DNA from 2 places in the Cellulosimicrobium sp. PMB13 genome. Region 2 is predicted to be linked to the other one. Evidence: riboswitches for the same ligand, from Rfam matches in the RefSeq annotation. Region 2 holds a riboswitch; the other holds the start of a gene.

Region 1 (4,805 bases), 940 kb from region 2:
TCGCGAGCCGCAGCTCGCGCGCCGTCGTCTCGAGCTCGTCCGCGCTCGTGCGCCCGGCCCAGAACGCCTCGACGGCCTTCTTGAGCTCGCGCCGGCGTCCGATGCGCGGGTAGCCGAGCACCGTGCCGGCCGGGAAGTGGGTAGGGGAGGGTAGGGAAGTGTCCATGTCGATACCTCTAGCTGGTCCGGGAGGACCGGTCAGACGGGCTAGCCGTGCGTGGCGGCGCTCGTCGTGGGCAGGGAGGTGCCGGTGACCCACGGCCCGCTGGCCAGGTCCGGGCCGCCCGGGAGGTCGACGCCGGCGCTCGAGTCGCCGCCGTCGGTCCCGCGCGCCCCACCGCCGAGGTGGACACCCTCGAGCAGGTCAAGTGCGGCGTGGTGCTTGTTGAACGTGTACACGTGCAGGCCCGGCGCACCGGCGTCGAGGACGCGCTGCGCGAGGTCGACCGAGTACGCGATCCCGTAGGCGTGCTGCGCCTCCGGGTCGGGCAGGGCGTCGAGCGCGTCCAGCAGGTGCTGGGGAGCGGGGACGCCCGTGAGCTCCTCGACGCGGCGGAGCCGGCGCGGCTCCGTCGTGGGCAGCAGCCCGGCGAGGATGGGGATCGTCACGCCGGCCGCACGGGCCTCGGCGACGAAGTCGGTGTACGACGACGCGTCGTAGAACAGCTGCGTGATCGCGAAGCTCGCACCGGCCTCCTGCTTCTGCAGGAGCCGGTGCACCTCCTGCGAGCGCGTGGTGCCGGCGTCGCGGTTCCCGTCGACGAACGTCGCGACGGCGATCGTCAACGGGCGGGCCGCCCCGCGCAGGGCGAGCGACGGGTTCGCCGCGCAGCGCGACGCCTCGACCTCGCGCAGGAGCGCGACGAGCTCGATGCTCGAACCCACCCCGTCCGGGGCGGGACGCCAGTCGGGCTGGTCCTTGGGCGGGTCGCCCCGCAGCGCGAGGAAGCTCCGCACACCCGCGTCAAGGAAGTCGGTGATGACGTCCTGCACGTGCTCGCGGGACGCGCCCACGCACGTGAGGTGCGCGATCGCGTGCACGGGCGTGCCGTGCAGGAGCCGGCCGATGACGTCGAGCGACGTCTGGCGGTCGGTGCCCGCCGCGCCGTAGGTCACGGACAGGAAGTCGGGCTGCGTCGCGACGAGCCGGCGCGCGGTCTCCCAGAACTTCGGTGCGGCGTCCGGGCGCCGCGGCGGCATGAGCTCGAACGAGATCGTGGGCCGGGCCGTCTCGGCGTGGGCGCGGCGGACGGCGTCCGCGACGCTCACGGCGCGACCTCGCCCGGGTGCTGCGCGGCCGGGTAGGCCGACGTGCGGACGGGAGCGCTCGCCGTCGGGCACGGCGGGCCCGGACGGTGCGCGAAGGATGCCTCGTTGACCATAGTCACTCCATCGACCCTGGCGTTAGCACCTTTGTCCTCGGGAGGCTTCCGTCGGCGGGTTGCTGCGGTGTCGTCGAGCCAGGACTCTCGACCGCTCTGGATGGTTCACCCGATCCTAAGCGCTATCCGGCATGCGGTCGAGAGCGCTCGTCAGGTGAGACACGCGTGTCGGGGACGAACGGTCCGACGGCGGTCGCTGCGCGGCTCACCGCCGAGGGCGTTCCGGGACGTGCAGACGACGCAGGATCCGGTCGGCCCGCAGCGGGGGGCCGCGGCGGTCGAGCAGCGACACGACGACGACGGTCGCGGTCGCGAGCGGGATCGTCCACGCCGCCGGCTGGGCGAGGAGGGCGCGCACCCACCCCGGCACCGCGCCGTCCCCGCCCGACGGCGCCACTCCGTACCCGGTGACGAGCGCGGAGGACGCGAGCAGCGCCGTCGCGCACAGCACCGCACCCACGACCATCCCCGCGACCGCACCGCGGGCCGTGAGGCCTCGCCACCACACGCCGAGCAGGATGACGGGCGACAGCGCGGACGCGGCGAACACGAACACCGTGCCCACGCTCGTCACGAGACCCTGCGGGATGGTGACGAGCGCGACCGCGAGCGGCACGAGGGTGCACGCGACGGCCGACCACCGGAACGAGCGGACCGTGCCGCCGAACAGGTCCTGGCTGACCACGCCCGCGAGCGCCACGACGAGGCCCGACGACGTGCCGAGGAACGCCGCGAACGCGCCCGCGACGACGAGCGCCCCGAGCAGCTCGCCGCCGACGCCGGGCACGACGCGCGTCGGGAGCGTGAGCACGACGGTGTCGGCGAGCCCGGGCTCGGCGAGGTCCGGTGCGACGACCCGGGCGACGAGTCCCAGGGTGCTCGACACCATGTAGAACACGCTGATCATGACGATGACGACGACGGTCGTGCGCCGCGCGGACCCGCCGTCGGGGCTCGTGTAGAAGCGCACGAGCACGTGCGGGAGGCCGATCGTGCCCAGCAGGAGGGCGAGGAGGAGCGACGTCGTCGCGTACAGGTCCGACCCGGCGGGGCCCTGCGCGTGGGGGAACACGACGGCGGGGTCGTGCGCGGGCGAGTCGGCGAGCGGGCCGCCGTCGGCGCCGAGCGCGAGGAGCAGGACCACCACGGGCACGGTGAGAGCCGTGAGCTTGACCCAGTACTGGAACGCCTGGACGTAGGTGATGGACCGCATGCCGCCCGCCGCGACGACGACGCACACGACCGCGGCCACGCCCACGGACCCGACCCAGGGCGGGACGGGCGCGACGGCCGCGATGACGAGCGCCGCGCCGTGGAGCTGGGGCACGACGTACAGCCACCCGATGACGAGCACGAGGACGCTCGTCACGCGGCGCGCGGTCACCGAGTCGAGGCGCGCCTGGACGAAGTCGGGGATCGTGTAGGCGCCGCTGCGGCGCAGCGGTCCGGCGACGAAGAGCAGGACGAGCAGGTAGCCCGCGGCGTACCCGACGGGGAACCAGAACGCCTCGGAGCCCGCGAGCAGCGCGAGGCCGGACAGCCCGAGGAACGTCCCGGCCGACAGGTACTCGCCGCTGATCGCCGACGCGTTCCACACGGGCCGCACGGTGCGCGACGCGACGAAGAAGTCGCTCGTCGTGCGCGAGATCCGCAGGCCGTAGACGCCGATGAGGACCGTCGCGAGCAGGAGCAGCCCGACGGCGACGAGCGGCAGGGCGGTGCTCACGCGTCCTCCGCGGGCTGGTCGGTGGTCGCGTCGTCCGACCCGGCGAGCGCTCGGAACCGGCGCTCGTTGCGGGCCGCGGCGAGCGCGAAGACCACGGCGAACGCGACGATCACGGGATAGAACCCGTAGGCGTGGACGAGCCAGGGGAGCGGGACGCCGGCGACCACGACGTCGTCGAGCGCGCCGGTCGTCGTGACGAGCAGGGCGAGCAGCAGGAGCGCGACGAGGAACGTCCCCGCGCACGCGAGCGCGAGCCGCAGCTGCGCGCGCGCGAGGCTGCGGGCGTAGACCGTCGCGTCGTCGCCGGTGTCCACGGCGCGGGGCGGCCGGGCTCCGGTGCCCGACGGCGCGGCGTCGGGAGCGAGGGCGGGCGCACCGGGGCCGGCGGTCGGTGCCGGGTCGGTCGAGCGGACGAGCACGCGCCGCGCGGGCCGGTCGCCGAGCGATGCACCCTCGTCCGAGTGATGCACGGGCGAGTGCATCTCTCGGCCGGAGGTGCATCTCTCGTCGCGCGGGTCGCTCACGACGGCCGCCGGTGGGGGCGCAGGAGCGCGTCGCGAACTGCCGGGAGCATGCGCCGGCTCACCGGCACCTCCTGCCCCGCGACGACGAGGACGGGCCGCGGGCCGCCGAACCGTGCCGCCGTGACGGCGCCGCGCTGCACGAGGTACGAGCGGTGGACGCGCAGGAAGCCGGCCCCGGCCCAGCGCTCCTCGAGGTCGGTGATCGGCTCGCGCACGAGGTAGGAGTCGGCGTCCGTGACGAGCCGCGAGTAGTCGCCCTGCGCCTGGACCCAGCGCACGGCGCTGCGCCGCACGACCCGGGTCGTCTGGCCGACGGTCACCGCGAGGGTCTCGTCGTCAGGGGTCGTGTCGCCGGCCGGGGCGCGCGCCGCGCCGTCCGCGGCCGGTCGGCGCACCTCGTCCGGCACGGCCGGCCCGTCCGACGACGGCTCGGCGCGCGGCGCGGGGCGGTCGGCCTCGACGCGGGCGACGACCCGCTCGACGGCGCGCGCGAGCCGCTGCCGCCGCACCGGCTTGAGGACGTAGTCGACGACCTCGAGGTCGAACGCCTCGAGCGCGCGGGCCTCGTCCGCGGTGACGAGCACGACGGCGGGCCGGTGCGCGAAGCGCGACAGCGCCCGGGCGAGGTCGAGGCCGCTGAGGCCGGGCATGTGGATGTCGAGGAACGCGGCGTCGAGCCGTTCCTCGGCGAGCACGCGCAGAGCCTCCGAGCCGATGGACGCCGTGCGCACCGACCGCACGTGCGGGTCGCGCCCGAGCATGGCGGCGAGCTCGTCGAGCACGGGTCGCTCGTCGTCGGCGACGAGGACGTCGAGCGCCTGCCAACCCGTCGTGCCCGGGGTCGTCTCGAGGCCCGTCGCACCGGGACCCGTCGCACCGGGGCCCGTCACGGGCGGGCCTCGGTGTCGTGCAGGGGCTGCGAGAGGGGGATGCGCATCCGCACCATGGTGCCGGACCCGGGAGCGGTCTCGATCTCGAGGGCGTGGTCGTCGCCGTAGAGCTGGCGCACGCGCGTGTCGACGTTGCGCAGCCCGACGTGCCCCGCGCGGTCGCCGACGAGCACGGCGTGCAGCGTCGCGGGGTCCGTGCCGACGCCGTCGTCCTCGACCGTGATCTCGGTCTGCGTCCCCTCCGCGCGGGCGGTGATGACGATGGTCCCGCCCTCCTCGCGCG
Region 2 (4,805 bases):
AACACTAACTAATTCGATCTAGGGCTCACCGCAATACGACAGGAAAGTTACCTAACTGATACACGCCAGCAACAGAGGTCGCCGGCCGCCCGTTCAGGGCGCGGGTCAGCCGGCCTGGGTCGCGGCGTCGAGCGCGGCGCGAGCAGCCTTCGCGACGGCCCGGTCGGTGACCTCGTAGCCGGCGTCGCCGCCCCCGCCCGGGCCCGCGTCGTCGACGACGACGCGCTTCGCCGACAGGTGTACGGCGTCGACCCCGACGCCGACGAGCGCCGCGACGTCCTCGACCCGCACTCCCCCGCCGGCCATCACCTGGACGGCCCCGCCGAGCGGTCCGTGCGCCCGGGCGGCGAGCTCGCCCAGGCGGCCCGCGCCGTCGGCGCACCGCGGCGCGCCGCCGGAGGTCAGCACCCGGCGCACCCCGAGGTCCACGAGGACGTCGAGCGCGAGCACCTGGTCCGCGACGACGTCGAAGGCCCGGTGGAACGTCACCTCGGCCTCGCCGGCCACCGCGACGAGCGCGCGGACCGCATCGACGTCCACCTCGCCGTGCGGCGTGAGCGCCCCGACGACGACGCCGCTCGCCCCCGCCTCGACGGCCGCCCGGACGTCCCGGACCTGCAGGTCGATCTCGTCGGCCGAGTAGACGAACCCGCCCGGGCGGGGCCGCACGAGCACGTGGACCTCCGGCGCCGACACACCGCCGGGGAGGCCGAGATCGCGCGCCGCGTCCAGGGCGGCGGCGAGCAGGCCGGCGCTCGGCGTCAGCCCACCCGTGGCGCCGAGCCCGACGCAGAGCTCCACGCGGCGCGCCCCGACCGAGGCCGCGACGCGCACGCCCTGCGGGTCCTGGACCGCGAGCTCGAGCGCGACGTCGCGCCCGGCCCGTGGGGTGGTGGCCTCGAACCCGCTCGTCGTCACCCGTGTGCTCCCGTCGGCGTGCGGCCGGTCGGTGCGCGACCCGTGCGCGCACCCGACGTCCGGCCGCCCGCCAGGGTAGACGACGCGTCAGATGACCCCGAGCGCGATCATCGCGTCGGCCACCTTGGTGAACCCGGCGATGTTCGCACCGAGCACGTAGTTGCCCGGCGCGCCGTACTCGTCGGCCGTCTCGACGCAGCGGTCGTGGATGCCCGCCATGATCTGCGCGAGACGCTCCTCGGTGTGCTCGAACGTCCAGGAGTCGCGCGACGCGTTCTGCTGCATCTCGAGCGCCGACGTCGCGACCCCGCCGGCGTTCGCCGCCTTGCCGGGGGCGAAGAGCACGCCCGCGTCCTGCAGGAGCGTGACGGCCTGGGGCGTCGTCGGCATGTTCGCGCCCTCCGCGACGGCGACGACGCCGTGCGCGACGAGCTGCTTCGCGGCCCGCTCGTCGAGCTCGTTCTGCGTCGCGCACGGCAGCGCGACGTCGGTCGGGACGTCCCAGATCGAGCCGTCGGTCACGAGGTGGGCCCCCGGCCGGCGGGCGACGTAGTCCGCGACGCGTCCACGCTCGACCTCCTTCACGTGGCGGAGCAGCGCGAGGTCCACACCGAGGTCGTCGACGACGTACCCGGAGGAGTCCGAGAACCCGACGACGTGCGCGCCGAGCTGCTGCGCCTTCTCGATCGCGTAGATGGCGACGTTCCCCGACCCGGACACCGTGACGCGGCGCCCGTCGAGGTCGCGCCCCGTCGTCGCGAGCATGCGCTCGGCGAAGAGGACCGTGCCGTAGCCGGTCGCCTCGGTGCGCACGAGCGACCCGCCCCAGCTGATCCCCTTGCCCGTGAGCACGCCCGACTCGTACCGGTTCGTGATGCGCTTGTACTGGCCGAAGAGGTAGCCGATCTCGCGTCCGCCGACGCCCGTGTCGCCCGCCGGCACGTCGGTGTTCTCACCGATGTGCCGGTAGAGCTCGGTCATGAACGACTGGCAGAACCGCATGATCTCGCCCTCGGAGCGGCCGCGCGGGTCGAAGTCGGACCCGCCCTTGCCGCCACCGATCGGCATCCCGGTGAGCGAGTTCTTGAAGACCTGCTCGAACCCGAGGAACTTCACGATGCCGAGGTACACCGAGGGGTGGAAGCGCAGGCCGCCCTTGTACGGGCCGAGCGCGGAGTTGAACTCGACGCGGAAGCCCCGGTTGATGTGCACGCGGCCGGCGTCGTCGACCCACGGCACGCGGAAGATGATCTGCCGCTCCGGCTCGCAGACCCGCTCCAGGACCGCCGCCTCGACGTAGCGCGGGTGCTTGCGCAGGACGGGGCCGAGCGAGTCGAAGACCTCGCGGACGGCCTGGTGGAACTCGGCCTCGCCGGGGTTGCGGCGCAGGACGTCGTCGTAGACGGACTGCAGGCGGCTGTCCATGGGTGCTCCTCGTCGGACGGGTGACGGAACCCTCGACGGTACGCCTGTACCAGATGGGTTCCGGTCCACGTCCGCTCCGCGGAACGCCGTACCCCCGGACGATCACGTCACGTTCGTCCACGCGCTGAGAAACCCGACTGATCTGGTGCACTTTGCTGACCGGGTTGCTATACCCGTCCTCAGGTCACGAGAACCAGCGCCAAGCCCCGGCTCGCTGGTCGGCAACCCCCACGTCACGGCGGGGTGCTCCGGGAGATGACCAGGCCGCACGGGCCCTGCCGCCGCACCCGCGGAAGACGGTCCGTACCGGCAAGCGTGATCGACGACAACTGCGAGGAAGAACACATGGCACAGCACCTCTCACCGACCGACCCGTCACTGACCGACCCGGCCACGGTCGTGGTCGTGTCCGGGAACCCGCGTCCCGGATCCCGGACCCTCACGGCCGCCCGGGCGCTCGCCGACCGGGTCGCCGCGCACCTCGACCTCGCGGCGCCCGACGCCGCTGCGACGATCGACCTCGCGAACCTCGCGGGCGAGATCCTCTCGCCGGAGCACCCCGCCGCGGACGCGGCGACCGCCCGGCTCGCGGCCGCACGGGTCGCCGTCGTCGCGACGCCGGTCTACAAGGCGTCGTACACCGGGCTCCTCAAGGCGTTCCTCGACCTGTACGGCCCCGGCGGGCTCGCGGGCGTGGCCGTCGTCCCGCTCGTCGTCTCCGGCAACCCCGCGCACGCGCTCGCCGGGGAGGTCCACCTGCGGCCCGTGCTCGTCGAGCTCGGCGCCGTCGTCCCGACGCGCACGCTCGCGGTCACCGAGAACCAGCTCGCCGACCTCGACGCGGCGATCGACGCCTGGCTCCTCGGCGCCGGCGACGCGCTGCGGCGCGCCGCAGGCGGTCCGGACGACCGCACGCCGGCACCTGCCGCGGCCCTTGCGGGGGTGGCCCGATGACCGCTGAGCCCGCGACCGACCTCTCCCACCTCGAGGCGCTGCTGGCCGAGCAGGACGAACCGCAGCTCAGCCCCGACGCGTACAAGGCGGTGTTCCGGCAGCACCCCGCCGGTGTCGCCGTCGTTGCGCTCGAGCACGAGGGTCGCCCGGTCGGCTTCACGGCGACCTCCGTCATCTCGGTGTCCGCGGCCCCGCCGCTGCTCGCGTTCTCCCTCGCGTCGACGTCGTCCTCGTGGCCCGCGATCTCCACGGCGCGGACCCTCACGGTCAGCTTTCTCGCCGACCACCAGGACGGCGTGTCGGCCCGCTTCGCGACGAGCGGCATCGACCGGTTCGCCGACGGCGGGTGGTCGCGGCTCGAGACCGGGGAGCCGGTGATCGACGGCGTGCTGTCCTGGGTGCGGGGCCGGGTCGTGCAGCGCACGCCGGTCGGCGACAGCTACCTCGTCTCGCTGCGCGCGCTCTCGTCGCGCACCGCCGGCCCGGGCACGGTGGACGCCACGACGCCGGCCCGCGCCGCGTCGCCGCTCGTCTACCACGACCGGACGTACCACCGGATCGGGGACCACTCGGCCCTCTGACCCGGGCGGAGCGAGAGCCGGGCGGCGGCGCGCACCGGCGTCCGGCTCTCGTCCCTCGCAGGTCTGCAGGGAACGTCAGGGCTTCACCAGCTCCAGCCGCGCGCGCTCAGCTCGAGCTCCTCGCGGAACCGCTCGTCGTCCCCCGTGCGGAACCCGGCCTGCAGCGGCATGTCCTCGACGGGCAGACCGGTGAGCCGGCACGCCTCGCGCAGGAGCGCGTCGTACGCCCCCTGGACCGCGAGGTAGTGGTGCGCTCGGGCGTAGACCTCGGGGTCCGCCTCGATGCGGCGCAGCTCCGCCGCCAGCTCGCTGAGCCGGACCTGGAGAGCCAGGGTCACGAGGGGGTCGGGGGTGAGCGCCTCCCGCCGTGCGCGGCGCCGAGGCGGCCGGGGCCGGACCGGGAGCGGGCGCGGGTGCAGCGCGCGGAGCAGCACCCACCACACGGCGGCGAGCGTGCACGCCGTCGCGCACCAGAGCATGAGCTGCCACGTCATCGGAGCGGACCTCGTGAGCCTCCCGCGGGTCGCCCCGCGGGACGTCGTAGGGACACCCTGAGTCTACGGGGAGGTCCCCCGCGAGAGCCATGCACGGGCGCCCAGCGGCACGCGCTCCGCGGCACGGGGCACCCGGCACGCCGGCCCGCGACCCGTACTCTGAGCCGGACCGGTCGTCCTGGAGGAGGTCGCCATGAGCGCAGCGCTGCGCACCGTCGCGTTCCGCGGTCAGTTCTGGGCCGCCCTCGTGCTCCCCGTCGCGCTGATCGCCGGGTGCGTCCTCGCGGGCGGAGGGCTGATCCTCGCCGGCCTCGTCCTCGGGGCGCCCGTCGTCGCAGCGGTGGTCGTGATCGGGCCCGCGCTCGGCCGGTGGGTGGGCCACCTGCGCACGGCCGACGACCTGCACCTGTCCTACCCCCTCGTGACGATCGCT

The links. A riboswitch is a leader RNA that binds a small molecule or an ion and turns the genes downstream of it on or off. The one in region 2 is predicted to bind S-adenosylmethionine.
Region 1: it holds a riboswitch for S-adenosylmethionine, as region 2 does, so the genes downstream of both, V5D56_RS02960 (methylenetetrahydrofolate reductase) here and V5D56_RS07190 (NADPH-dependent FMN reductase) in region 2, are expected to answer to the same signal.

What each region holds. Positions count from the first base shown of each region.
Region 1 covers NZ_CP145910.1:607,997-612,801, reverse strand. Annotated here, with positions in the region: gene metE (5-methyltetrahydropteroyltriglutamate--homocysteine S-methyltransferase) at 1-166, opposite strand, end outside; gene V5D56_RS02960 (methylenetetrahydrofolate reductase) at 208-1,269, opposite strand; SAM riboswitch class I at 1,387-1,489, opposite strand; gene V5D56_RS02955 (cation acetate symporter) at 1,588-3,108, opposite strand; gene V5D56_RS02950 (hypothetical protein) at 3,105-3,578, opposite strand; gene V5D56_RS02945 (LytR/AlgR family response regulator transcription factor) at 3,629-4,522, opposite strand; gene V5D56_RS02940 (sensor histidine kinase) at 4,519-4,805, opposite strand, start outside.
Region 2 covers NZ_CP145910.1:1,545,001-1,549,805, reverse strand. Annotated here, with positions in the region: gene V5D56_RS07200 (copper homeostasis protein CutC) at 106-918, opposite strand; gene gdhA (NADP-specific glutamate dehydrogenase) at 1,006-2,343, opposite strand; SAM riboswitch class IV at 2,526-2,665, shown strand; gene V5D56_RS07190 (NADPH-dependent FMN reductase) at 2,689-3,297, shown strand; gene V5D56_RS07185 (flavin reductase family protein) at 3,294-3,878, shown strand; gene V5D56_RS07180 (hypothetical protein) at 3,962-4,372, opposite strand; gene V5D56_RS07175 (hypothetical protein) at 4,566-4,805, shown strand, end outside.